Regions from separate parts of the Rugamonas sp. GW822-FHT03B10 genome, predicted to be linked through region 1. Evidence: predicted binding sites of a transcription regulator. Region 1 holds the regulator's gene; each other region holds the start of a gene.
The links. The regulator sigma-54, encoded in region 1, starts transcription at its own class of promoters, with help from an activator protein. The targets are predictions, from matches to a motif close to TGGCANGNAANCTGCTTT.
Positions count from the first base shown of each region.

Region 2: a site for sigma-54 is predicted at 3,034-3,051, ahead of AC1RQG_RS14630 (ammonium transporter). Genes of this name have one in related genera too.
Region 3: a site for sigma-54 is predicted at 3,235-3,252, ahead of prpB (methylisocitrate lyase). Genes of this name have one in related genera too.
Region 4: a site for sigma-54 is predicted at 2,917-2,934, ahead of adh (aldehyde dehydrogenase). Genes of this name have one in related genera too.

Region 1 covers NZ_JBXANP010000001.1:498,299-504,234, forward strand. The annotation lists gene AC1RQG_RS02265 (KpsF/GutQ family sugar-phosphate isomerase) at 1-159, shown strand, start outside; gene AC1RQG_RS02270 (KdsC family phosphatase) at 159-698, shown strand; gene lptC (LPS export ABC transporter periplasmic protein LptC) at 708-1,301, shown strand; gene lptA (lipopolysaccharide transport periplasmic protein LptA) at 1,319-1,891, shown strand; gene lptB (LPS export ABC transporter ATP-binding protein) at 1,894-2,649, shown strand; gene AC1RQG_RS02290 (RNA polymerase factor sigma-54) at 2,667-4,142, shown strand; gene hpf (ribosome hibernation-promoting factor, HPF/YfiA family) at 4,217-4,573, shown strand; gene AC1RQG_RS02300 (metalloregulator ArsR/SmtB family transcription factor) at 4,881-5,213, shown strand; gene AC1RQG_RS02305 (YeeE/YedE family protein) at 5,210-5,641, shown strand; gene AC1RQG_RS02310 (DUF6691 family protein) at 5,652-5,936, shown strand, end outside.
Region 2 covers NZ_JBXANP010000008.1:1,288-7,223, reverse strand. The annotation lists gene AC1RQG_RS14640 (putative bifunctional diguanylate cyclase/phosphodiesterase) at 1-477, shown strand, start outside; gene AC1RQG_RS14635 (prolyl oligopeptidase family serine peptidase) at 595-2,757, shown strand; gene AC1RQG_RS14630 (ammonium transporter) at 3,100-4,302, shown strand; gene AC1RQG_RS14625 (carboxymuconolactone decarboxylase family protein) at 4,360-4,800, opposite strand; gene AC1RQG_RS14620 (LysR family transcriptional regulator) at 4,923-5,840, shown strand.
Region 3 covers NZ_JBXANP010000026.1:14,201-20,136, reverse strand. The annotation lists gene acnD (Fe/S-dependent 2-methylisocitrate dehydratase AcnD) at 1-1,025, opposite strand, end outside; gene prpC (bifunctional 2-methylcitrate synthase/citrate synthase) at 1,038-2,192, opposite strand; gene prpB (methylisocitrate lyase) at 2,263-3,150, opposite strand; gene prpR (propionate catabolism operon regulatory protein PrpR) at 3,428-5,167, shown strand; gene AC1RQG_RS25485 (VIT1/CCC1 transporter family protein) at 5,243-5,936, shown strand, end outside.
Region 4 covers NZ_JBXANP010000038.1:4,503-10,438, reverse strand. The annotation lists gene AC1RQG_RS27375 (PQQ-dependent methanol/ethanol family dehydrogenase) at 1-696, opposite strand, end outside; gene AC1RQG_RS27370 (DUF779 domain-containing protein) at 775-1,170, opposite strand; gene adh (aldehyde dehydrogenase) at 1,330-2,850, opposite strand; gene AC1RQG_RS27360 (beta-propeller fold lactonase family protein) at 3,088-4,023, opposite strand; gene AC1RQG_RS27355 (TonB-dependent receptor family protein) at 4,224-5,936, shown strand, end outside.

The sequences.
Region 1 (5,936 bases):
CATCCGAACCCGCGCACCATCACGGCCGAGAAGCTGGCGGTGGACGCGGTGGCCGTGATGGAGCAGTTCCGCATCAACCAGATGCTGGTGGTGGACGAGCAGGGCAAGCTGGTGGGCGCGCTGCACATCCACGACCTGACCCGCGCCAAGGTGATCTGATGAAGGAAGCCTACAAACTGGAGAACGTGGCCCGCGCCGCCAAGGTCAAACTGATGATCTTCGACGTGGACGGCGTGCTGACCGACGGCAGCCTGCACTACGGCGCCGACGGCGAGGCCCTGAAGACCTTCAACGTGCACGACGGCCTCGGCATCAAGCTGCTGCAGGAGTCGGGCGTGCAGACGGCCATCATCAGCGCGCGCGTGTCGCCGCAGGTGGTCAAGCGCGCGGCCGACCTCGGCATCGCCTTCCTGCACCAGGGCGGGCACGACAAGCTGACCCCGTTCAACGCGCTGCTCGAGAAGACGGGCTTGACGGCCGACCAGGTGGGCTTCATCGGCGACGACGTGGTCGACCTGCCGATCCTGACCCGGGTCGGTTTCGCGGTGGCCGTGCCCAATGGCCGCGCCGACGTGACCGGCCGCGCGCACCACGTGACGGAGGCGGCCGGCGGCCGTGGCGCCGTGCGCGAAGTGTGCGAATTCCTGCTGCGGGCGCAGGGCAACTACGACAAGATCATGGCCCAGTTCCTGGTCTGAGGCGGCATCATGCACAAGAAAACGGCATACCGCTGGCGCATGACCCTGATCATGCTGTTCGGGGTGGCGTTCGCGCTCGGCACGTTCTGGCTGGTGCAGGTGGTCAACCAGGCGGGCCGCCAGGCCGAGGCCGACAGCCACCGCAACGAGCCCGATTACATCATCGAGCGCTTCAGCTTCGTGCGCCTGGACCAGGCGGGCCAGCCCAGCTACATCATCGCCGGCGACAAGCTGACCCACCACCCGGCCGACGATTCGTCCGACGTCGAGCGCCCGACCGTGCACAGCCTGTCGGGCGACCAGCCGCCGATGAACGTGCGCGCCGAGCGGGCGCGCGTGGACCAGGACAACAGCCGCGTCAAACTAAGCGGCGACGTGCGGGTCGACCGTCCGGCCACGGCCACCAGCCAGGCCATGCGGATGAACACGTCCGCGCTGACGCTGTACCCGGACGACGAGAAAATGGAAACGGACCAGCCGGTCACCCTGCAACTGGGCGCCTCCAGCGCCAGCGGCACCGGCATGAAGGCCGACAACGCCACGCGCCAGATCCAGCTGGGCGGCCGTGGCCAGATCCACGTGCCGCCGCGGGCGGCGCATTGACATAGAACGGACTCGCAATGAACAAATTTATCCTGTCGGCCGCCCTGTTGTGGGCGGCGGCCGGGCTGGCCCACGCGGAAAAGGCGGACTCCAGCAAGCCCACCGAAATCAAGTTCGACCAGCTCGAGGTGGACGACGTCAAGCAGACCAAGACCGCCATCGGCAACGTGATCCTCACGCGCGGCACCCTGCAGATGAAGTCGCCCAAGGCCGTGATGAAGGAAGACCCTGAGGGCTACCAGTACGTGACCATGACCAGCACCCCCGGCACCCCCGCCACGTTCCGCCAGAAGCGCGACGGCGAGGGCGACCAGTGGGTCGAGGGCCAGGCCGACCGCATCGAGTACGACGGCAAGACGGAACTGGTCAAGCTGTTCTCGAACGCCCAGATCCGGCGCCTGGAGGCGGGCAAGCCGAGCGACGAGGTGCGCGGCGAGTTCATCTCCTACGACAGCCGCAAGGAATTCTTCGCCGTCAAGAACACGGCCAGCGGCGAGAGCAAGCCCGGCGCCGGCCGCGGCACCATGGTGATCCAGCCGTCCAACAAGGGCGCGGCCCCGGCCGCGTCCGTGCCGCCGGCGGGGAAATGACGATGGAGACCCAACGCTGCGGCAGTACCCTGATCGTGCGCGGTCTGCAAAAGAGCTACGGCAAGCGCCAGGTGGTGCACGACGTGTCGCTGCAGGTCGAGTGCGGCGAAGTGGTGGGCCTGCTGGGGCCGAACGGCGCCGGCAAGACCACCTCGTTCTACATGATCGTCGGCCTGGTGCCGTCGGACGCGGGCACGATCGACATCTCCGGCGTCGACATCTCGTCGCTGCCGATCCACCGGCGCGCCGTGATGGGCCTGTCCTACCTGCCGCAGGAGGCGTCGGTGTTCCGCAAGCTGACGGTGGAGGAGAACATCCGCGCCGTGCTGGAGATCCAGCAAGTGAACGGCAAGCCTTTATCCAAGGCGCAAATTGATGAACGGCTCAATACCCTGCTGGCCGACCTGCAAATCGAGAAACTGCGCGACAATCCGGCGCTGTCCCTGTCCGGGGGCGAGCGGCGCCGGGTCGAGATCGCGCGCGCACTGGCCACCAACCCCCGCTTCGTGCTGCTCGATGAACCCTTCGCCGGGGTCGACCCGATCGCCGTGATTGAGATCCAGCGCATCGTGCGCTTCCTCAAGGAACGCGGCATCGGCGTGTTGATCACCGATCACAATGTGCGCGAAACGCTGGGCATCTGCGACCGCGCGTATATCATCAACCAGGGCACGGTACTGGCGTCAGGCCGGCCGGACGACATCATCGCCAACGAGTCGGTGCGTCGCGTGTATCTGGGTGAACACTTCCGTATGTAAGGTATGTAAGTCAAGCCATGAAACAGTCATTGCAACTGCGCACTTCGCAGCACCTCGCGCTCACCCCGCAACTGCAGCAATCGATCCGTCTGCTGCAATTGTCCACCCTGGAGTTGCACCAGGAACTGGAACAGTTGTTGACCGATAATCCGCTGCTGGAGCGGCTCGACGATCCGCTCGACCACTCGGTGCGGCTGCTGGCCGACGGCGCCATCAGCCAGCAGAGCGCGCCGGCCGAGGCGGCGCCCGAAGGTCCGCCCGGCCAGCAGCAGGACGCCGCCGCGCCGGCCGAGGCCGAACCGTACGAGGGCGGCGACGGCGACGGCGCGCCCGAGGGCGAGATGGACTGGGGCGAGGCCGGCCGCGCCAAGACCTCCGACGACGAGGACGCCCGGCCCCAGCTCGAGGCCAACCACTGCACGCTGCGCGAGCACCTGATGGAGCAGATGCGGGTGACGGTGCTGGAGACGCGCGACCGGGCGCTGGTGGAGATCATCATCGACGCGCTCGACGAGAACGGCTACCTGGAGGAGCCGCTGGAGGAGATCCTGGCGCGCCTGCCCGAGGAGCTGGCGATCGAGCCCGAGGAACTGCACACCGCCTTGACCCTGCTGCAAAGTTTCGACCCCGTGGGCGTGGGCGCGCGCAACGCGTCCGAATGCCTGGCGCTGCAGATCAAGCGCATGCCGCACGTGCCGCTGGTGACGCGGCGCATGGCGCTGACCATCGTCGAGCAGCACCTGGCCTGGTTCGCCCAGCGCGACTTCAACAAGTTGAAGAAGGCCCTGCAGTGCGACGAGGAGGACCTGCGCGAGGCCCAGGCCGTGATCCGCCAGTGCAATCCGCATCCGGGCGCCGCGTTCGCGTCGGACGTGTCGGACTACGTGGTGCCGGACGTGATCGTCAAGAAGGCCCGCAACGGCTGGCAGGTGAGCCTGAACAACGACGTGATGCCGCGCCTGCGCGTGAACGCCATGTACGCCAACCTGCTCAAGCAGGGCAAGGGCGAGGGCGCCATGGGGGCCCAGCTGCAGGAGGCCAAGTGGCTGATCAAGAACATGCGCCAGCGCTTCGACACCATCCTGCGCGTGGCGCAGGCGATCGTGGAGCGGCAAAAGAATTTCTTCTCGCATGGCGCGGTCGCCATGAGGCCCCTTGTGTTGCGCGAAATAGCTGATACACTGGGACTACACGAGAGCACTATTTCTCGGGTAACAACTCAAAAATATATGCTGACCCCGCATGGCATGTTTGAGTTGAAATATTTCTTCGGTAGCCATGTCGCCACGGAAGCGGGGGGAGAAGCCTCCTCGACGGCGATACGGGCACTGATCGTGCAATTGACAGGAGCAGAAGACCCTAAAAATCCTTTATCCGACAGTAAGATTGCGGACATGCTGGGAGAACAAGGCATGGTGATTGCGCGACGGACTGTTGCCAAATATCGCGAAGCGTTGAAGATCCCGCCAGTCAGTCTCCGTAAATCTTTGTAGTTATCTGGTTCCTGCGCGCCCGGCCGCAATGGGCGCGGCACTAACCGCCAGCGACATCATCTTTAGGAGTGTGTATGAATCTCACCATCAGTGGACATCATCTCGAAGTGACCCCAGCGATCCGCGAATACGTGCAGAACAAGCTGGAGCGCGTCAAACGCCACTTCGATCAAGTGATTGATATTGCTGTCATCCTGACCGTAGATAACCTCACCGAGAAAGAGAAGCGCCAGAAGGCCGAAATCAATTTGCGCATGTCGGGCAAGACCGTGTACGTGGAGAGCCTGTCGCAGGACCTGTACGCCGCCATCGACACCCTGATCGACAAGCTCGATCGCCAGGTCATGAAATACAAAGCCAAAGTTCAGGAACACGGCCACGACGCCATCAAGCATCTGCCGGACACCTTCGAACCCGCCGCCACCGCATAAGACGGTCCCCGGCACACCAAACAAAGGGCGCATCTGGCGCCCTTTTTTGCGCCCCGCGCCGGCGGGCCGATACGATAAAACAATATAAACGGTATAAACCGTATTGCCTCCGGGCGGCGCGCTGCGCGCCACGCAGCCGGCGAACAGCGCCATGGCGATGTTGCCGCCGCCGCCGATCACGCCCACCTTCTTGCCGCGGATGTCGACCACGTCGTCTCGCCTGTTCAAACGGCCACTTGAAATTTTATGCGCACATAATATATATTTAGGTATAATGTTCGCTGTAACCAATCGCAAGGGAGGACGCATGGACGATGCGACCATCGATATCGATCATTTGCGGGCCAAGGCCGGTCAGGCCAGCGGCCTGCTCAAGGCGCTGGCCAACCCGGACCGGCTGCTGCTGCTGTGCCAGATGACGCAGGACGAATACAGCGTCGGCATGCTGGAGGAGTTGACCGGCATACGCCAGCCCACGCTGTCGCAGCAGCTGACGGTGCTGCGCCAGGAGGAGCTGGTGAGCACGCGGCGCGAAGGCAAGCAGATTTTTTACCGGATAGCCAGCCCGGCGGCGCTGGCGGTGCTGCAGGTGCTGTACCAGCAGTTTTGCAATGACGACGGCCAAGGAGCCACATTATGACTATCGCCTGGAATCTCTTCACGCCGTGGGGCGCGCTGATCGGCGGCGCGCTGATCGGGCTGTCGGCGGCCCTGCTGCTGCTGTTCAACGGCCGCATCGCCGGCATCGCCGGCATCGCTGGCGGGCTGCTGCGCCCGCGCGCGGGCGACATCGGCTGGCGCCTCGCGTTCGTGGGCGGGCTGGTGGCCGCGCCGCTGGCCTACAGCCTGGTGGCGGGCCTGCCCGCCGTGCAGATCGACGCCGGCAGCGGCACGCTGATCGCGGCCGGTCTGCTGGTGGGCTTCGGCACCCGCTACGGTTCGGGCTGCACCAGCGGCCACGGCGTGTGCGGTCTGTCGCGCCTGTCGCCGCGCTCGATGGTGGCCACCGGCGCCTTCATGGCGGCCGGTTTCGTCACCGTGTTTATTGCGCGCCACGTGTTCGGTTAAGGGGAAAAGTATGACCATCGCTATCGCATTGTTGTCCGGCCTGATCTTCGGCATCGGCCTGATTATCTCCGGCATGACCAACCCGGCCAAGGTGCTGGGCTTTCTCGACCTGGGCGGCAACTGGGACCCGTCGCTGGGCCTCGTGATGGCCGGCGCCATCGCCGTCGGCATGCTGGCGTTCCGCTACGCCGGCACACATCCGAAGACGCTGCTGGGCGTGGCCATGAGCCTGCCCGGCACCAAGGTGATCGACCGCCGCCTCGTTCTGGGCGCCTTGATCTTCGGCGCCGGCTGG
Region 2 (5,936 bases), on a different contig from region 1:
CGCCGCCTGTCGGCCTCCTCGTTCTGCTTGGAGATCACGGAGAGCGCCATCATGGACGACCCTGTGCGCGCCGAGCAAACGCTGGCGCGCCTGCACGCGATGGGCGTGGAACTGTCGATCGACGACTTCGGCACCGGCTACTCGTCGCTGGCCTACCTGAAACGCCTGCCGGTCAACGAGCTGAAGATCGACAAATCGTTCGTGCTGAACATGGAGAGCGACGCCGGCGACGTGATGATCGTCCGTTCCACCATCCAGTTGGGGCACAACCTCGGATTGCGCGTGGTGGCCGAGGGCGTGGAGAGCGAGGCCGTGTGGCACCAGCTCAAGAGCATGAACTGCGACCAGGGGCAGGGCTACTACATGAGCCGCCCCATTCCGGCCGACCAGCTGCTGCTGTGGATGCAGCAATGGCGCGCGCCCGAAGCCGTGCACCCGCCCGCGCCGGCCGCCGCCAGCCTCACGCTGGCCAAATAAAACACGACTTGCCAAGTCTTCTAACGTTTCAAATTTGCATCGAAGCACGCTATCATCGGCGGGCGCGCGGGCCACGGAGCCCGCGCCGCCACGTTCAACGACGATACGGAACCCCACATGCAAATACGACGCGCGTCCCTGATTTTCTCCCTGATCGCCAGCCTGGGCAGCAGCGCGATGGCGCAGGACTGCCCCGCCAACGGCCACGGACTGCAATACCCGCTCACCCGCACGGTGGACCAGCAGGACAACTACCACGGCACCACCGTCGCCGATCCCTATCGCTGGCTGGAGGATGCCAACAGCGCCGATACCCACGCCTGGGTGGAGGCGCAGAACCGTCTCACGCAAAGCTATCTGGCACAGATCCCCGCGCGCGACGCGATCCGCCAGCGTCTGACGAAGCTGTGGAATTTCGAACGCTTTTCCGTGCCGTTCAAGGAGGGCGGCCGGTACTTCTACAGCCGCAACGACGGCCTGCAGAACCAATCGGTGCTCTACACGATGAAGACGCTGGCCGACACGCCGCGCCTGCTGCTGGACCCGAACACGCTGGCCGCCGACGGCACCGTGGCGCTGGCCGGCCTGGCCGTGAGCCCGGACGGTAAATACCTTGCCTACAGCACGGCCGCCTCGGGCTCGGACTGGAACGAGATCCGCGTGCGCGACATCGACACCGGCAAGGACACGGCCGACCATATCCAGTGGGTCAAGTTCTCGAACACGGCGTGGCTGCGCGACGGCTCCGGCTTTTTCTACAGCCGCTACGACGCGCCCAACGAAGCGACCAAGCTGGCCGACGTCAACTACTTCCAGAAGCTGTACTTCCACAAACTCGGCACGCCGCAAAGCAGCGACACGCTGGTCTATGAGCGCCCCGACCACAAGGACTGGGGCTTCAGCGGCGACGTGACCAACGATGGCCGCTACCTGATCATCACCGCCTCGCAGGGCACGGAGCGTAAGAACCGCCTGTACTACAAGGACTTGAGCGCCAAGGACGGCAAAGTTGTGCCGCTGCTGGAAGACTTCGATGCGGCCTACAACTTCATCGACAACGACGGCCCCGTGTTCTGGTTCCGCACCGACCTGAAAGCACCGCGCGCACGCATCATCACCATCGACACGCGCAAGTCGCAGCCGGCCAACTGGAAGGAGATCGTGCCGGAGAGCGCGCGCACGCTGGTCGCGGCCAACATCGTCAACCAGCAGTTGGTGGTCGATTACCTGAGCGACGCGCACAGCCAGGTCACCGTGTATGACCTGAACGGCAAGCGCCTGCATGACGTGGAATTGCCCGGCATCGGTTCCGTCGCCGGCTTCGGCGGCAAGCGCGGCGACAGCGAGACGTTCTATTCCTACACCAGCTTCACCACGCCATCGACCATCTACCGCTATGACCTCAAGAGCGGCAAGAGCAGCGTGTATCGCCAGCCCAAGGTCGACTTCGACCCATCGGCCTACGAAACGCGCCAGCAGTTCTACACCAGCCGCGACGGCACCCGCGTGCCGATGTTCATCGTGTCGAAGAAGGGCATGAAGCTCGACGGCAGCAACCCGACCTACCTGTACGGCTACGGCGGCTTCAACATTTCGCTCACGCCATCGTTCTCGGTGGCCAACCTGGCGTGGGTGGAAATGGGCGGCGTGTACGTGATGGCCAACCTGCGCGGCGGCGGCGAGTACGGCGAGGAATGGCATGCGGCCGGCACCAAGCTGCGCAAGCAGAACGTGTTCGACGACTTCATCGGCGCGGCGGAATGGCTGGTGCAGAACAAGGTCACGTCGCCATCCCGGCTGGCCATCGGCGGCGGCAGCAACGGCGGCCTGCTGGTGGGCGCCACCATGACGCAACGCCCCGACCTGTTCGCCGCCGCCATCCCGCAAGTGGGCGTGCTGGACATGCTGCGCTTCCACAAATTCACCATCGGCTGGGCCTGGACCTCCGACTACGGCTCGTCCGACAACGCGGACGAATTCAACGCGCTGGTCAAATACTCGCCGCTGCACAATCTGAAGAAGGGCGTGTGCTACCCGGCCACCATGATCACCACGGCCGACCATGACGACCGCGTGGTGCCGGCCCACAGCTTCAAGTTCGCCGCCACGGCGCAGGCCGACCAGGGCGGCGCCGCGCCCATCCTGATCCGCATCGACACCAAGGCCGGCCACGGCGCAGGCAAGCCCACGGCCAAGCAGATCGACGAAGTGACGGACCGCTGGGGCTTCCTGACCCGCGCGCTGAAGATGGACATGCCAACGCAAGTGGCCGGCAAATAGGGAAGGGCGCTGACGCCCGTGCACCGGCAAGTCGCATGTCTGACGAACAAGGCCGCCGGTGCACCAATTTGACTCGTTCACGGACGTGTTGCGCGGCCGCCTGGCGATCCGCACAACCTGGTTTTTGCGCCAATTCCGTACGCGCCGCACAAAGTTGGTGCCACCCCGTTCGCCACCTCCCATTGCGGCGCCTCCTTTTGGTGCGTTAAGTTACTGCTCAAGCAACTTGTTTTACACATCTTAATAAAATCAATTACTTACAAAACTGCACCAAAATGGTACGGTTATTGCTTAACAGAATACATCTGCAATTTTTGATGCATTCTTTTGGGGAGTAGTTTGATGGGTGGATACAAAGAAGGCGCCGACGCACTGTTTATCTTGCTCGGCGCAATCATGATTCTGGCGATGCATGCCGGCTTCGCATTCCTGGAGTTGGGCACGGTCAGAAAGAAGAACCAGGTCAACGCGCTGGTCAAGATCCTGGTCGATTTTGCGATCTCGACCATCGCCTATTTCTTCGTCGGCTACAGCATCGCCTACGGCATCAACTTCTTCGCCGCCGCCGACGTGCTGGCTGCCAAGAATGGCTATGAACTGGTCAAGTTCTTCTTCCTGCTCACGTTCGCCGCCGCCATTCCCGCCATCATCTCGGGCGGCATCGCGGAGCGCGCGCGCTTCCATCCCCAACTGATCGCCACCGCCTTGCTGGTCGGCCTGGTCTATCCGTTCTTCGAAGGCATGGTCTGGAACCACCGCTTCGGCCTGCAGGAGTGGCTGGTGCAGGCGTTCGGCGCCGAGTTCCACGACTTCGCCGGTTCCGTCGTGGTGCACGCGGTGGGTGGCTGGGTCGCGCTGCCGGCCGTGCTGCTGCTGGGCGCGCGCCGCGGCCGCTACCACAAGAACGGCGCCATCGCCTCGCACCCGCCATCGTCGATTCCCTTCCTCGCGCTGGGCGCGTGGATTCTGACGGTGGGCTGGTTCGGCTTCAACGTGATGAGCGCGCAGGCGCTGGACAAGATGAACGGCCTGGTCGCCGTCAACTCGCTGATGGCCATGGTGGGCGGCACGCTGGTGGCGCTGCTGATGGGCAAAAACGACCCCGGTTTCGTGTACAACGGCCCGCTGGCCGGCTTGGTGGCCGTGTGCGCCGGTTCGGACCTGATGCATCCGATGGGTGCGCTGGTGACGGGCGCCATCGCCGGCGCCATCTTCGTGACCATGTTCACGCTGGCGCAGAACAAATGGAAGATCGACGACGTGCTGGGCGTGTGGCCGCTGCACGGCCTGTGCGGCGCCTTTGGCGGCGTGGCGGCCGGCATCTTCGGCCAGAAGGCGCTCGGCGGTGTGGGTGGCGTGTCGTTCGGCGCGCAATGCGTGGGCACGGGCCTCGGCGTGGCGATCGCGCTGACCGGCGGCGCCGTCATCTACGGCGTGTTGAAGGCCACCTTGGGTCTGCGCTTGGATCCGGAGGAAGAATTCCAGGGCGCCGACCTGTCCATCCACCGCATCTCGTCCACGCCGGAGCGTGAATCGAACTGGTAATGCAATCGCCGCCGCGCATCGGGCAAAGCTGGTGCCCGATGCGCGGCGGTGCTGGCATTAGATTTTCGGCATCTTCCGAAAACCGACGCTGAATCGGTTCCAGCCATTGATGGCGATGATCGCCAGCGTCAGGTCGGCCATCTCCTTCGCATTGAAGTGCGTCGCCAGCTGGTCGTAATCGGCGTCGGGCGCACGTGTGTCGGCGACGCGTGTCAGCGCCTCGGTCCACGCCAGCGCCGCGCGTTCGCGCTCGGTGAAGAATGGCGCTTCCTTCCAGACCGACACTGCGTACAGGCGGCGTTCCGATTCGCCGGCCTTGCGCGCATCGGCGGTATGCATGTCGACGCAGAATGCGCAGCCATTGATTTGCGATGCGCGCAATTTGATCAGTTCGAGCAACGCTGGCTCGATACCGAGTCCGTTCACGGCTTTTTCCAGATTGAGCATGGCCTGCAGCGCCTCTTTTGAGGCGGTGTAGAAGTCGATGCGTTCCTTCATTTCATTCTCCTGTGAGGTATGGGTGCCGGCGATCCGTTGCGATCCGCCGTGAGCTCATTTTGGGCGCGATATCGCGCTTTGCCGTACCATCTTTCCGATAGACTCGTTCGAAGGAGTTGCACATGTTGTCGGTTGAAGAACTGGAATTGCTGGAAGCCATCCATGCGAGCGGCAGCCTGTCGCGCGCTGCGGCCCGGCTCGGCAAGGCGCCGTCGACCGTGTCGCACGCCGCGCGGCAACTCGAAGAACGATTCGACGCCTTGCTGTTCGACCGTCGCCGCTACCGCTTGCAGTTGACCCCGGCAGGTTTGCTGCTGGCGCAGGAAGCCAAGCGGCTGATCGACGACGTGTCGCGGCTGACGCAACGCGTGCGCCAGATCGCCAGCGGCTGGGAAGACCGTCTGTGGATCGTGACCGATGAGATTTTCGAGTTCGAGACGCTGCTGCCGGTGATCGCTTCATTCGACGCGCTCGGTTCCGGCGTCAGTCTGCGGGTCACCCATGAAGTGCTTGGCGGGACGTGGGAAGCGTTGCGCGACGGCCGCGCCGATATCATTGTCGGAGCCACCGGCGAACCGCCCGCGATCCCCAACCTGCGCTGGTTCGAGCTGGGCAACATGGAATGGGTGTTCGCCGTCTCACCCAGACATCCGCTGGCATCGGTCGACGAGCCGTTGACCAGGGACGCCATTGCCAGGCATCGCGCGATTGCCGTCGCCGACTCGTCGCGTGGTCCCAGTGCGCGGGCATATGGTGTCGTCGGCGGGCAGGCCGCGCTCGCCGTGCCGTCCATGCATGCCAAGATATTGGCCCAGCGCAACGGCATCGGCGTGGGATGGCTCCCGCGCCATCGTGCGGCCGCGCTGCTCCAGCGGGGCGAACTGGTGGAAAAGCAGACTGCCGACCCGCGTGAACCCAACAATCTGTATGTCGCATGGCGCGGCGACCAGGAAGGTCGCGGCCTGACATGGTGGCTAGACCAGTTGCGGCAACCGCGTCTGGCCGACCGGCTGGTGCGCGGGATTGATGTCTTCGAATGAGTCGCCCGGGATAAGGCAGGCAACCAACATGTGCGATTCCGTCGAACGAGTTCGTCGGAAACATGGCACGGCAAATACGCTTCGAACCTTCAACAT
Region 3 (5,936 bases), on a different contig from region 1:
AGGGTGTCGCCCCACAGGCCGGTCTGTTTCGCGTACTGCTCCACCAGCTTGACCAGTGCATCGTCGCGGCCGGTCAGCTTCAGGTACTTGATGGTCTGCTCGTCGATGTAGAACATGGCCGCCGTGGCGCCGAATTCGGGCGCCATGTTGGCGATGGTGGCGCGGTCGCCCAGCGTCAGCGCGGACGCGCCCTCGCCGTAGAACTCCAGGTAGGACGACACCACTTTTTCCTTGCGCAGGAATTCGGTCAGCGCCAGCACCGTGTCGGTGGCGGTGATGCCCGGTTGCGGTTTGCCGCTCAGCTCCACGCCGATGATGTCGGGCAGGCGCATCCACGAGGCGCGGCCCAGCATCACGCTTTCCGCTTCCAGGCCGCCCACGCCGACGGCGATCACGCCCAGCGCGTCGACCATCGGGGTGTGCGAGTCGGTGCCCACCAGCGTGTCCGGATAGGCCACGCCGTCGCTCACCTGCACCACGGGCGACATGCGTTCCAGATTGATCTGGTGCAGGATGCCGTTGCCGGGCGGGATCACATCGACGTTCTTGAACGCCTTCTTGGTCCAGTCGATGAAGTGGAAGCGGTCCTCGTTACGACGGTCCTCGATGGCGCGGTTCTTGGTGAACGCGTCGGGATCGAAACCGCCGCACTCGACGGCCAGCGAGTGGTCGACCACCAGCTGGGTCGGCACCACGGGGTTGACCATGGCGGGGTCGCCGCCCTGCTGGGCGATGGCGTCGCGCAGGCCGGCCAGATCCACCAGCGCCGTCTGGCCCAGGATGTCGTGGCACACCACGCGCGCGGGGAACCAGGGGAAGTCCAGGTCGCGCTTGCGTTCGATCAGCTGCGACAGCGACGCGTTCAGCGTGGCCGGATCGCAGCGGCGCACCAGGTTTTCGGCCAGCACACGCGAGGTGTACGGCAGCTTGTCGTAGGCGCCCGGCTGGATCGCGTCGACAGCGGCGCGCGCGTCGAAGTAATCGAGCTTGGTGCCCGGCAGGTTCTTGCGGAATTGAGTGTTCATATTCGCTTCCTGTTACTTGCGGTCGGAGATAGGCACGAATTGCAGATCGTCAGGGCCGACGTAGTTGGCGCTCGGGCGGATGATCTTGTTGTCGATGCGCTGCTCGATGATGTGGGCGGCCCAGCCCGAGGTGCGCGAGATGACGAACAGCGGCGTGAACATGGCGGTCGGCACACCCATCATGTGGTACGACACGGCCGAGAACCAATCCAGGTTGGGGAACATCTTCTTCACTTCCCACATCACCGATTCCAGGCGTTCGGCGATGTCGAACATCTTGGTCGAACCGGCTTCCTTGGACAGGTTGTGCGCCACTTCCTTGATCACCACGTTGCGCGGGTCGGAGATGGTGTACACGGGGTGGCCGAAGCCGATCACCACTTCCTTGTTGGCCACGCGGTTGCGGATGTCCGCTTCGGCTTCGTCCGGGTTCTCGTAGCGCTTCTGGATCTCGAACGCGAACTCGTTGGCGCCGCCGTGCTTGGGACCGCGCAGCGCGCCGATGGCGCCGGTGATGGCCGAATAGATGTCCGAACCCGTGCCGGCGATGACGCGGCCGGTGAAGGTGGAGGCGTTGAACTCGTGCTCAGCGTACAGGATCAGCGAGGTGTGCATGGCCTTGACCCACGACTCGGATGGCTTCTCGCCGTGCAGCAGGTGCAGGAAGTGGCCGCCGATCGAGTCGTCGTCCGTTTCCACTTCGATGCGCTTGCCGTTGTGGCTGAAGTGGTACCAGTACAGCAGCATGGAACCGAACGATGCCATCAGGCGGTCGGCGATGTCGCGCGCGCCGGGCACGTTGTGGTCATCTTTTTCAGGCAGGGTGCAACCGAGCACGGACACGCCGGTGCGCATCACGTCCATCGGGTGGGCCGACGCCGGCAGCGCTTCCAGCGCCGACTTGACCGACTGCGGCAGGCCGCGCAGCGATTTCAGTTTGCCCTTGTAGCCTTTCAGTTCAGCGGCCGTCGGCAGCTTGCCGTGCACCAGCAGGTAGGCGATTTCCTCGAACTCGCAGGTGTTGGCCACGTCCAGGATATCGTAGCCACGGTAGTGCAAATCGTTGCCGGTCTTGCCGACGGAGCACAGCGCGGTGTTACCGGCGGTCACGCCCGACAGGGCAACGGATTTCTTGGGCTTGAAGGTGGCGACTTGTTCAGCACTCATTTGATCTCTCCAGATGTTCTATGTTTGTGTTTGCGATTGCGGTGAAAGGCGATGCCTGTTATTCCTGCGGTTACTTCTTCTGCGCCTGGAACAGCGCGTCGAGCTTCTGCTCGAAGCTGTGGTAGTTGATGCGCTCGTACAGTTCCATGCGGGTCTGCATGGTGTCGACCACATTCTTCTGGGTGCCGTCGCGGCGGATCGCGCCGTAGACGTTTTCGGCCGCCTTGTTCATGGCGCGGAAGGCCGACAGCGGATACAGCACCAGACCCACGTCGGCGCCGCGCAGCTCGTCCACCGTGTACAGCGGGGTCGAACCGAATTCAGTGATATTGGCCAGCACCGGCACCTTGACGGCCTTGGCGAACTGCGAATACATCGGCAGATCGGTGATCGCCTCCGGGAAGATCATGTCGGCACCCGCCTCGACGCAGGCGATGGCGCGTTCCAGGGCCGATTCCAGGCCTTCCACGGCCAGCGCGTCGGTGCGCGCCATGATGACGAAGTTCTCGTCGGTGCGCGCGTCCACGGCGGCCTTGATGCGGTCGACCATCTCCTGCTTGGTGACGATTTCCTTGTTCGGACGGTGGCCGCAGCGCTTGGCGCCGACCTGGTCCTCGATGTGCATGGCGGCCGCGCCGAACTTGATCATGGACTTGACGGTGCGCGCCACGTTGAAGGCGGAGGAACCGAAGCCGGTGTCCACGTCCACCAGCAGCGGCAGGTCGCACACGTCGGTGATGCGGCGCACGTCGGTCAGCACGTCGTCCAGATTGGTGATGCCCAGGTCGGGCAGGCCCAGCGAACCGGCCGCCACGCCGCCACCGGACAGGTAGATGGCCTTGAAGCCGGCGCGCTTGGCCAGCAGGGCGTGGTTGGCGTTGATGGCGCCCACCACCTGCAGCGGGGATTCTTCTTGTACGGCTTTGCGGAATGCGGCACCGGCGGAATATTGGCTCATGTCAGACCTTTCGTTGTGCGTGTGTGCTTGCGGTTGGTTGCGGTTGCTTGCGGCTAGTTGCGCGTTGGCGCGTTGCGAACAGGTATTGCAAGGGACGTGCCAACGGGCATCGGGGCGGCGCGCCGCAGCGAAAACCCAGCAAAATCAAACACTTGGCGCCAGGCCTGGACGCCAGATGCTTGAGTATGCAAGCATCTGGCGTTGCAGCGGCGTTGCGCGCACGTTTCAAATCGTTTCACAGTGAAACATTGGAACGCGATTGGCGTACAATGGCCGCATGCGCCACTCCACTCCCCTGCCCCTCGACAACACCGACAAGCCCGTGATCTGGACCGTGTCGGTGTCGCGCCTGTTCGACCTGTTCCGCGACATCACGCTCGAATACGACGACCTGGCCACCATCGAACCGATCAACCTGGGCTTCGACGAAGCGGCCCGCCACATCCGCGAACGGATGGCCACCGAGCGTTGCGACGCCGTGATCGCGGCCGGCTCCAACGCCGCCTACCTGAAAGGCCGGCTGTCGGTGCCGGTGGTGATCGCCAAGGCCAGCGGTTTCGATGTGATGCAGGCGCTGGCGCGCGCACGCCGGGTGTCCGAGCGCATCGGCGTGATCACCTACCAGGAACCGATGCCGGAGCTGGCCGAATTCGCCGCCACCTTCGGCTTCGACATCGTGCAGCGCACCTACGCCACCGAGGAGGATGCGCGTGCGCAGATCAACGAACTGAAAGCGGCCGGCATCCAGGCCATCGTCGGCGCGGGCCTGATCACCGACCTGGCCGAGGAGGCGGGATTGACCGGCGTGTTCGTCTACTCGGCCGCCTCGATCCGGCAGGCGTTCGACGACGCGCTGGAGATGGCCCGCCTGACCCAGCTCGAAGCGAACCGCAGCCGGCGCGTGGTGGTGGCCGACACGCTGCGCGCCAAGCATGGCATCAACGACCTGCGCGGCGAGTCGGCCGCGATGGAAGCGCTGCGCCAGACCGTGGTGCTGTACGCGAAGTCGCCGGCCACGGTGCTGATCCAGGGCGAGACGGGCTGCGGCAAGGAACTGGTGGCGCAAGCCATCCACCGCGAAAGCCCGCGCATCCTGGGCCAGAACCGGCCGTTCGTGGCCGTCAACTGCGGCGCCATCGCCGAATCGCTGCTGGAGTCCGAACTGTTCGGCCACGAGGAAGGCGCGTTCACGGGCGCGCGCCGGGGCGGCCACGCGGGCTTGTTCGAGGCGGCCAACCGGGGCACCCTGTTCCTCGACGAGATCGGCGAAATGCCGCTCACGCTGCAAACGCGGCTGCTGCGGGTGCTGGAGGAACGCGAAGTGGTGCGGGTGGGCGGCACGCGTCCGATCGCCGTCAACGTGCGCATCATCAGCGCCACCCACTGCGACCTGGAACAGCGCGTGCGCGACGGGCGCTTCCGGGCCGACCTGTTCTACCGGCTGGCCGTGCTGCGGCTGTCGCTGCCGCCGCTGCGCGCGCGCGGGGACGACGTGATCGGCCTGGCCGAATGGTCGCTCAAGAACGCGCTGGCGGCGCTGGGTGCGCGGCCGCATCCCAATCTGCACGCCGAGATCATGGCCTGCGCGCCGCTGCTGCGCCAGTACGACTGGCCCGGCAACGTGCGCGAGCTGCGCAACCTGACGGAACGGCTGGCCCTGTTCCTGGCGGCCGAACCGTTGCAGGCGCTCACGCCCACCTTCGTGCAGAACGTGGCGCCGGAACTGCTGCCGCGCACGGGAACAGGAGGCGGGCTGGATGGCGCCATGCTTCCACAGGCAATGCATCCGGCCTTGATGCCGGCTCACGGCGCCGTCCCGCATGCCGTGCTGCCCGGCTCCGGCCCGGCCGCGCCGTTCACCGCGCCCCTCCCGACACCCTCACCTATCCCGGCGGAATCGGCGACGGCCGTACTGGCCCGCTTCGGCGGACGGCGCGACGCCGCCGCCGACTACCTGGGCATCAGCCGCACCACACTGTGGCGCAAGCTGCGCGCGGAGAGCGGCCGGGAAGTATGAGAAACCGGTCAAGTTGAAGTAGCATGAATTCACCTGGCAGACGCTGCCAGATGAATCACAGCCGAAAGGACATCTATGCGCAGAGTGCACCGGGAACAGCACAAGCTTGAGAATATTGGATGGCTACGCGCGGCAGTATTAGGGGCGAACGACGGAATTGTATCGACGGCCAGCTTAATATTGGGCGTCGCTGCCTCGCACGCCAACCAGTCCAGTATCTTGATTGCAGGCGCGGCGGGTGTCGTGGCAGGTGCCATGTCCATGGCCACTGGTGAATACATCTCGGTGCAATCACAAGCAGACACTGAAGCTGCCGCACTGGAAACAGAAAAGCATGAGCTCCATACCACCCCTGCCAGCGAACTTCTCGAGCTGTCTGCCATCTACGTCGCGCGCGGTTTGGATGCGCCACTCGCAAAGCAGGTGGCGGAGCAGCTCATGGCGCATGACGCACTTGGCGCCCACGCACGGGACGAACTGGGCATCACCGAATCGATGAGCGCACGTCCGCTTCAGGCTGCTTTCGCTTCCGCCGCCAGCTTCGCGGCTGGCGCACTCATGCCGCTCATTGCGACACTGTTACTGCCCTCCTATGGCTTAATTCCTGGCGTGGTCGTGGCGTCGCTTGTATTCCTGGCGCTGCTGGGTGGCCTTGCGGCCTATGCTGGTGGCGCACGCATCACCACTGGCGTCGCGAGGGTCACTTTTTGGAGCGCTTTATCGATGGCCCTATCCGCCGGAATAGGGACTTTACTCGGTACTGTCGTAT
Region 4 (5,936 bases), on a different contig from region 1:
CAGTTCGCCCGGCCAGGTCTTGTTGAGCGTGCCCGACACGCCGTTCGCGATCGCGTTGCCGTCCTTGTCGTACTTGTAGCCCATGTGGCCTTCGACCGTCGGACGGGTCCACAGCAGCTCGCCCGTCATCGGGTTGCGCGCCTCGACCCGGCCCACGATGCCGAACTCGCCGCCCGACACGCCCGTCAACAGTACGCCGTCGGCGATCAACGGCGCTGCCGTCATCGAGTAGCCGGCCGCGTAGTCGTCGACCTTCTCCTTCCACACCACCTTGCCCGTGTCCTGGTCCAGGGCCACCAGCTGCGCGTCCAGCGTGCCGAAGATGACCAGGTTGCCGTACAGGGCGGCGCCGCGGTTGACCACGTCGCAGCATGGCATGATGGCGTCCGGCAGGCGGTGCTCATATTTCCACAGCTTGGCGCCCGTCTTCAGGTCGATGGCGAAAATGCGCGAGTACGAGGCGGTGATGAACATCTTGCCCTTGTAGATCACGGGCTGCGATTCCTGGCCGCGCTGCTTCTCGCCGCCGAACGAGAACGACCATGCCGGCGTCAGCTTGTCGACGTTCTTGGTGTTGATTTGCGTGAGTGGGGAAAAACGCTGGCCTTCCGAACCCATGCCGAACGACAGCACGCTGTCGGTGGCCTTGCTGGCATCGTTGAGCATGGCCGTGGTGACGTTGGCGCCGTGCGCCATCGTCAGGATGCTCATGCCGACCAGCGATGCGATAATTTTTTTCTGCACAATCTTCTCCTCTGTTCCCGTTTTTCGAAATTAGCTACTGTGTTTTACTGCGTGCTGCTCCGCGCTGTTGAGCACCGCAAGCTCCTCGTCCGTGAACAGGCGCGAGCGGGTCAGGAAGCGCTTCCCGGTACCGTTATCGAGCGAGAACATGCCGCCGTTCCCGTCCACAACATCGATGATCAACTGCGTGTGCTGCCAGTACTCGAACTGCTCCAGTCCCATGTAAAACGGCGTGCCATCCAGGTTGCCGAGATAGACGTCCGTGTCGCTGAGATTGAAGTCCCCGGCGCCGTAGCACATCGGCGCGCTGCCGTCGCAACAACCGCCGGACTGGAAGAACATCAGCGGTCCGTGCTGGCGGCGCAATCCCGCCAAAAAATCCAGTGCCGCCGCGGTGGCGGTGACGCGGGCGATGGCATTGTTCATGGGCTTCCTTTCGCAATCCCGGCGCCGCGCGCGGCGCCGGGACTTCATCAAGCACTCAAAGGCTGGTTCAAAACGCCCGTGGCGAGGCGTGGCGACGAAGACAGTGCACCTGCACGGCGAGGCGCCACAACGAAGCCACGGGCTTTTTGAAACGGCCGATTAGAAGAAACCGAGCGCGTTCGGGCTGTAGCTGACCAGCAGGTTCTTGGTCTGCTGGTAGTGGTCCAGCATCATCTTGTGGTTTTCGCGGCCGATGCCCGACTGCTTGTAGCCACCGAACGCGGCGTGGGCCGGGTACAGGTGGTAGCAGTTGGTCCACACCCGGCCAGCCTGGATGGCGCGGCCGACGCGGAAGGCGCGCGAACCGTCGCGGGTCCACAGGCCGGCGCCCAGGCCGTACAGCGTGTCGTTGGCGATGGCCAGCGCGTCCGCCTCATCCTTGAAGGTGGTCACCGACACCACCGGGCCAAAGATCTCTTCCTGGAAGATGCGCATCTTGTTGTTGCCCTTGAAGACGGTCGGACGCACGTAGAAGCCGCCTTCCAGATCGCCCGCCTGGGCGCTGCGCGAACCGCCGGCCAGCAGCTCGGCGCCTTCCTGTTTGCCGATGTCCATGTACGACAGGATCTTCTCCAGCTGCTCCAGCGACGCCTGGGCGCCGATCATGGTCGAGGCGTCGAGCGGGTTGCCCTGCTTGATGGCGGCCACGCGGGCCAGCGCGCGCTCGATGAACTTCTCGTAGATCGATTCCTGGATCAGCACGCGCGATGGGCAGGTGCACACCTCGCCCTGGTTCAGCGCGAACATGGCGAAACCTTCCAGGCACTTGTCGAAGAACGCGTCGTCCGCGTCCATCACGTCCTCGAAGAAGATGTTGGGCGACTTGCCGCCCAGTTCCAGCGTGACGGGGATCAGGTTCTGCGCGGCGTATTGCATGATCAGGCGGCCGGTGCCGGTTTCGCCGGTGAAGGCGATCTTGGCGATGCGCTTGCTCGATGCCAGCGGCTTGCCGGCTTCCAGGCCGAAGCCGTTGACCACGTTCAGCACGCCCGGCGGCAGCAGGTCGCCGATCACTTCCAGCAGCACCATGATCGAGGCCGGGGTTTGCTCGGCCGGTTTCAGCACCACGCAGTTGCCGGCGGCCAGCGCTGGCGCCAGCTTCCACACGGCCATCAGGATCGGGAAGTTCCAGGGGATGATCTGGCCGACGACGCCCAGCGGCTCATGGAAGTGGTAGGCGTAGGTTTCGGAGTCGATCTGGGCGACCGAGCCTTCCTGGGCGCGGATGCAGCCGGCGAAGTAGCGGAAGTGGTCGATCGCCAGCGGGATGTCGGCGGCCATGGTTTCGCGGATCGGCTTGCCGTTGTCGATGGTCTCGGCGGTGGCGATCAGCTTCAGGTTCGCCTCCATGCGGTCGGCGATGCGGTTCAGGATGTTGGCGCGTTCGGCCGGCGAGGTCTTGCCCCATGCGGCCTTGGCGGCGTGGGCGGCGTCCAGCGCCAGCTCCACGTCCGCTTCGGTCGAGCGGGCGATTTCGCAGAACACCTGGCCCGTGATCGGCGTGATGTTGCCGAAGTATTGTCCGTTGACCGGCGCGACGAATTTGCCGCCGATGTAGTTGTCGTAGCGTGCTTTGAATGGGTTAGCGACGCCAAGTTTGCTGATATCCGCGAGATTCATGTCATCCTCTTTCTGCTGTGGTTATGGGACCGTTCCGTGACGGCGTTGGTAAGGCACATGCTCCTAGTCGCAAACAACGTGCCAGCACCCGCAAGCGCCCCCGCTCCGGGGCCGCGCCACAGTGGGCGCGGGGCATGACGGGGGCACTTGCGGCCCGATCCGGCGCCGGCGCCGCCCTGTCACACCTGTTCCGGTTTGGAACAGGTGTGACACAGCGCCTGTGCTGCCAGCGGACCGCTAGCGGATCACCACGCCCCATGGCAGCTGGCCGACGGCGATGTCGGCCCGCTTGGCGGCGCTGGCCGTGTCGATCACGGACACGCTGTTGGAGCGGCCATTGGCCACGTACAGCGTGGCGCCATCGGCCGTCAGCGCCATGTTCCACGGCCGCTTGCCCACGGCGATGGTGTGGCTCACGGTGTTGGTGGCCGTGTCGATCACCATCACGCTGCCATCGATGCCGTTGGAGACGTAGACGTGGGCCCCGTCCGGACTGACGGCGATGCCGTTCGAGTTCTTGCCGGCCGCGACCTGCGCCACCGCCTTGCGCTCGGCCATGTCGATCACATAGACCGTGTTGACCAGTTCGCAGGCCACGTAGGCCAGGCGGCCGTCGGGCGAGAAGCCCATGCCGCGCGGACGCCGGCCCACCGCCACCGTGCCCACCTCGCGCCGGGCCGCCACGTCGATCACGTCGACCTGTTCCGCCTCCTCCGCGCTCACCAGCAGCCAGCGGCCGTCCGGGCTGAACACGGCATGCTCGGGGTTCTTGCCTTGCACCTTGATATCGGCGAGCACCTTGCCATCGGCCGCGCCGATCAGCGTCACGCTGTTGCTCTCCTCGACGGCCACCGCCACCAGCGTGCCGTCGGCGGAGGCGTTCACCCCTTCGGGCGACTTGCCCAGCGCGATGGTGCGCACAGTGGCGCCGCTGGCCGTGTCGATCACCAGCAGAGCGTTGCTGACGGCGTCCGTCACGTACAGCTGGCGCCCGGCCGGATCGGCGGCGATGCCGCGCGGGCGCTTGCCGGCGGCGATCTCGCGCACCACCGTGCCGCTGGCGACGTCGATCACGCTGACGCTGGAGGACTTCTCGTTCGGCACGTAGGCAAACGGCGCCGCATGCACCTGCGCGCACAGCAGCGACAGGGCGAATAAAGTGGAGGTTTTCACGGTACGGCCTTTCATGGGATGTGGATCGGTCGCGCGCGATCGCGCGCGTGCGCGATCCATCATGCAATCGGCGTGCCACGGCGCGTGACGCGCCGTCGCGGCATGGCAGGCAAATTGCTTACATCAACGATCAGACTTGCTGGCGCAGCGCGCCTGGAGCAGGCGTGAACCGTCAACCCGACCCGAATGGAGACCACAACATGAAACACCCAGCCTTCCGACTCAACGCCGTCGCCGCGCTATTCGCGGCCGGCAGCGCCCTGGCGCCGCAGGCGTTCGCCGCCGCCGACGCGGCCCCCGAGGCGCCCGCCGGCGCCGCCCCCGACGTGGTGGTGATCAGCGGCAGCCGGGCCGGCCATACCAGCTACGAACTGCCGGCGGCGCTCGACGTGGTCGACACGGCGCGCCTGCACGACAGCCAGGCCCGCGTCAACGCGTCCGAGGCGCTGGTGGCCGTGCCCGGCCTGGTGGTGCAAAACCGTCAAAATTACGCGCAAGACCTGCAGATCTCGTCGCGCGGCTTCGGCGCCCGTTCCGCCTTCGGCGTGCGCGGCGTGCACCTGGTGACGGACGGCATCCCGGCCAGCATGCCGGACGGCCAGGGCCAGGCCGCCACCTTCAACCTCGACATGGCCGACCACATCGAAGTGCTGCGCGGCCCGTTCTCCGCCCTGTACGGCAACCACTCGGGCGGCGTGATCCAGCTTGTCACCCGCGACGGCGAAGGTGCGCCATCGGTCGAGATGAACCTGACCGGCGGCAGCTACGGCACGCGCAAGGCGGACCTGAACGCGCAAGGCAAATCGGGCGGCATCGGCTACGTGCTCGACGCCTCGCGTTTCGACACGGACGGCTACCGCGCCCACAGCGCCGCCCGGCGCGACCAGGCCTACGCCAAGCTGACGCTGGCCCCCATGGCCGGGGCCAAACTGAGCATCGTCGCCAACGGGCTGCGCCAGGACGACACCCAGGATCCGCTGGGCGTGACCTGGGCCACCTTCCAGCGCGACCCGCGCGCCGGCGAGATCGACAGCACCGATCCCCTGTCGCCCAAACGCACACTGGCCGACCGCTACAACACCCGCAAGAGCATCCACCACGAGCAGGTCGGCGCCGTGTGGGAACAGGCGTTCGGCGACGACCGCCTGCGCGCCTCCGTCTACGGCGGCAACCGCGACGTGATCCAGTACCAGGCGTTCTCCAAAGCCTTCCAGGCGCCGGCCAGCCATTCCGGCGGCGTGGTGGACTTCGAGCGCAATTTCCATGGCACGGACCTCAACTGGCTGCACGTGAACCAGCTGGCCGGCGGCAAACTCAGCACCACCTTCGGCCTCGAGTACGGCCACTCCAGCGACGCCCGCCAGGGCTTCGAGAACTTCATCGGCACCCAGTTCGGCGTGCAAGGCAAACTGCGGCGCGACGAGGACGACATCGTCTCCAACCTCGATCCCTATCTGCAGGCCGAATGGCAGTCCGGCCCGTGGCTGGCGACGGCGGGCCTGCGCCACAGCCGCGTGAAGATCGAGGTGGACGACCACTTCCTCAGCAACGGCAACGACAGCGGCAACCTGACCTTCAGCCACACCACGCCGGTACTGGGTCTGCTGTACCAGGTGACGCCACGGCTGAACGTGTACGGCAGCGCCGCGCGCGGCTTCGAGACACCGACCCTCAATGAGCTGTTCTACTCTGGCACGGGGGCCGGCTTCAACTTCAATCTGAAGGCGGCCAACAGCACCCACCTGGAGGCCGGCATCAAGGCCCAGCCGCTGGCAGACACCCGCGTCAACGCCGCCGTGTTCCAGGTCCGCACCAGCGACGAGCTGGTGGTCGACAGCTCGGTCGGCGGCCGCACCAGCTACCGCAACGGCGGCAGCACTCTGCGCCAGGGCGCCGAACTGTCGCTCGATTCC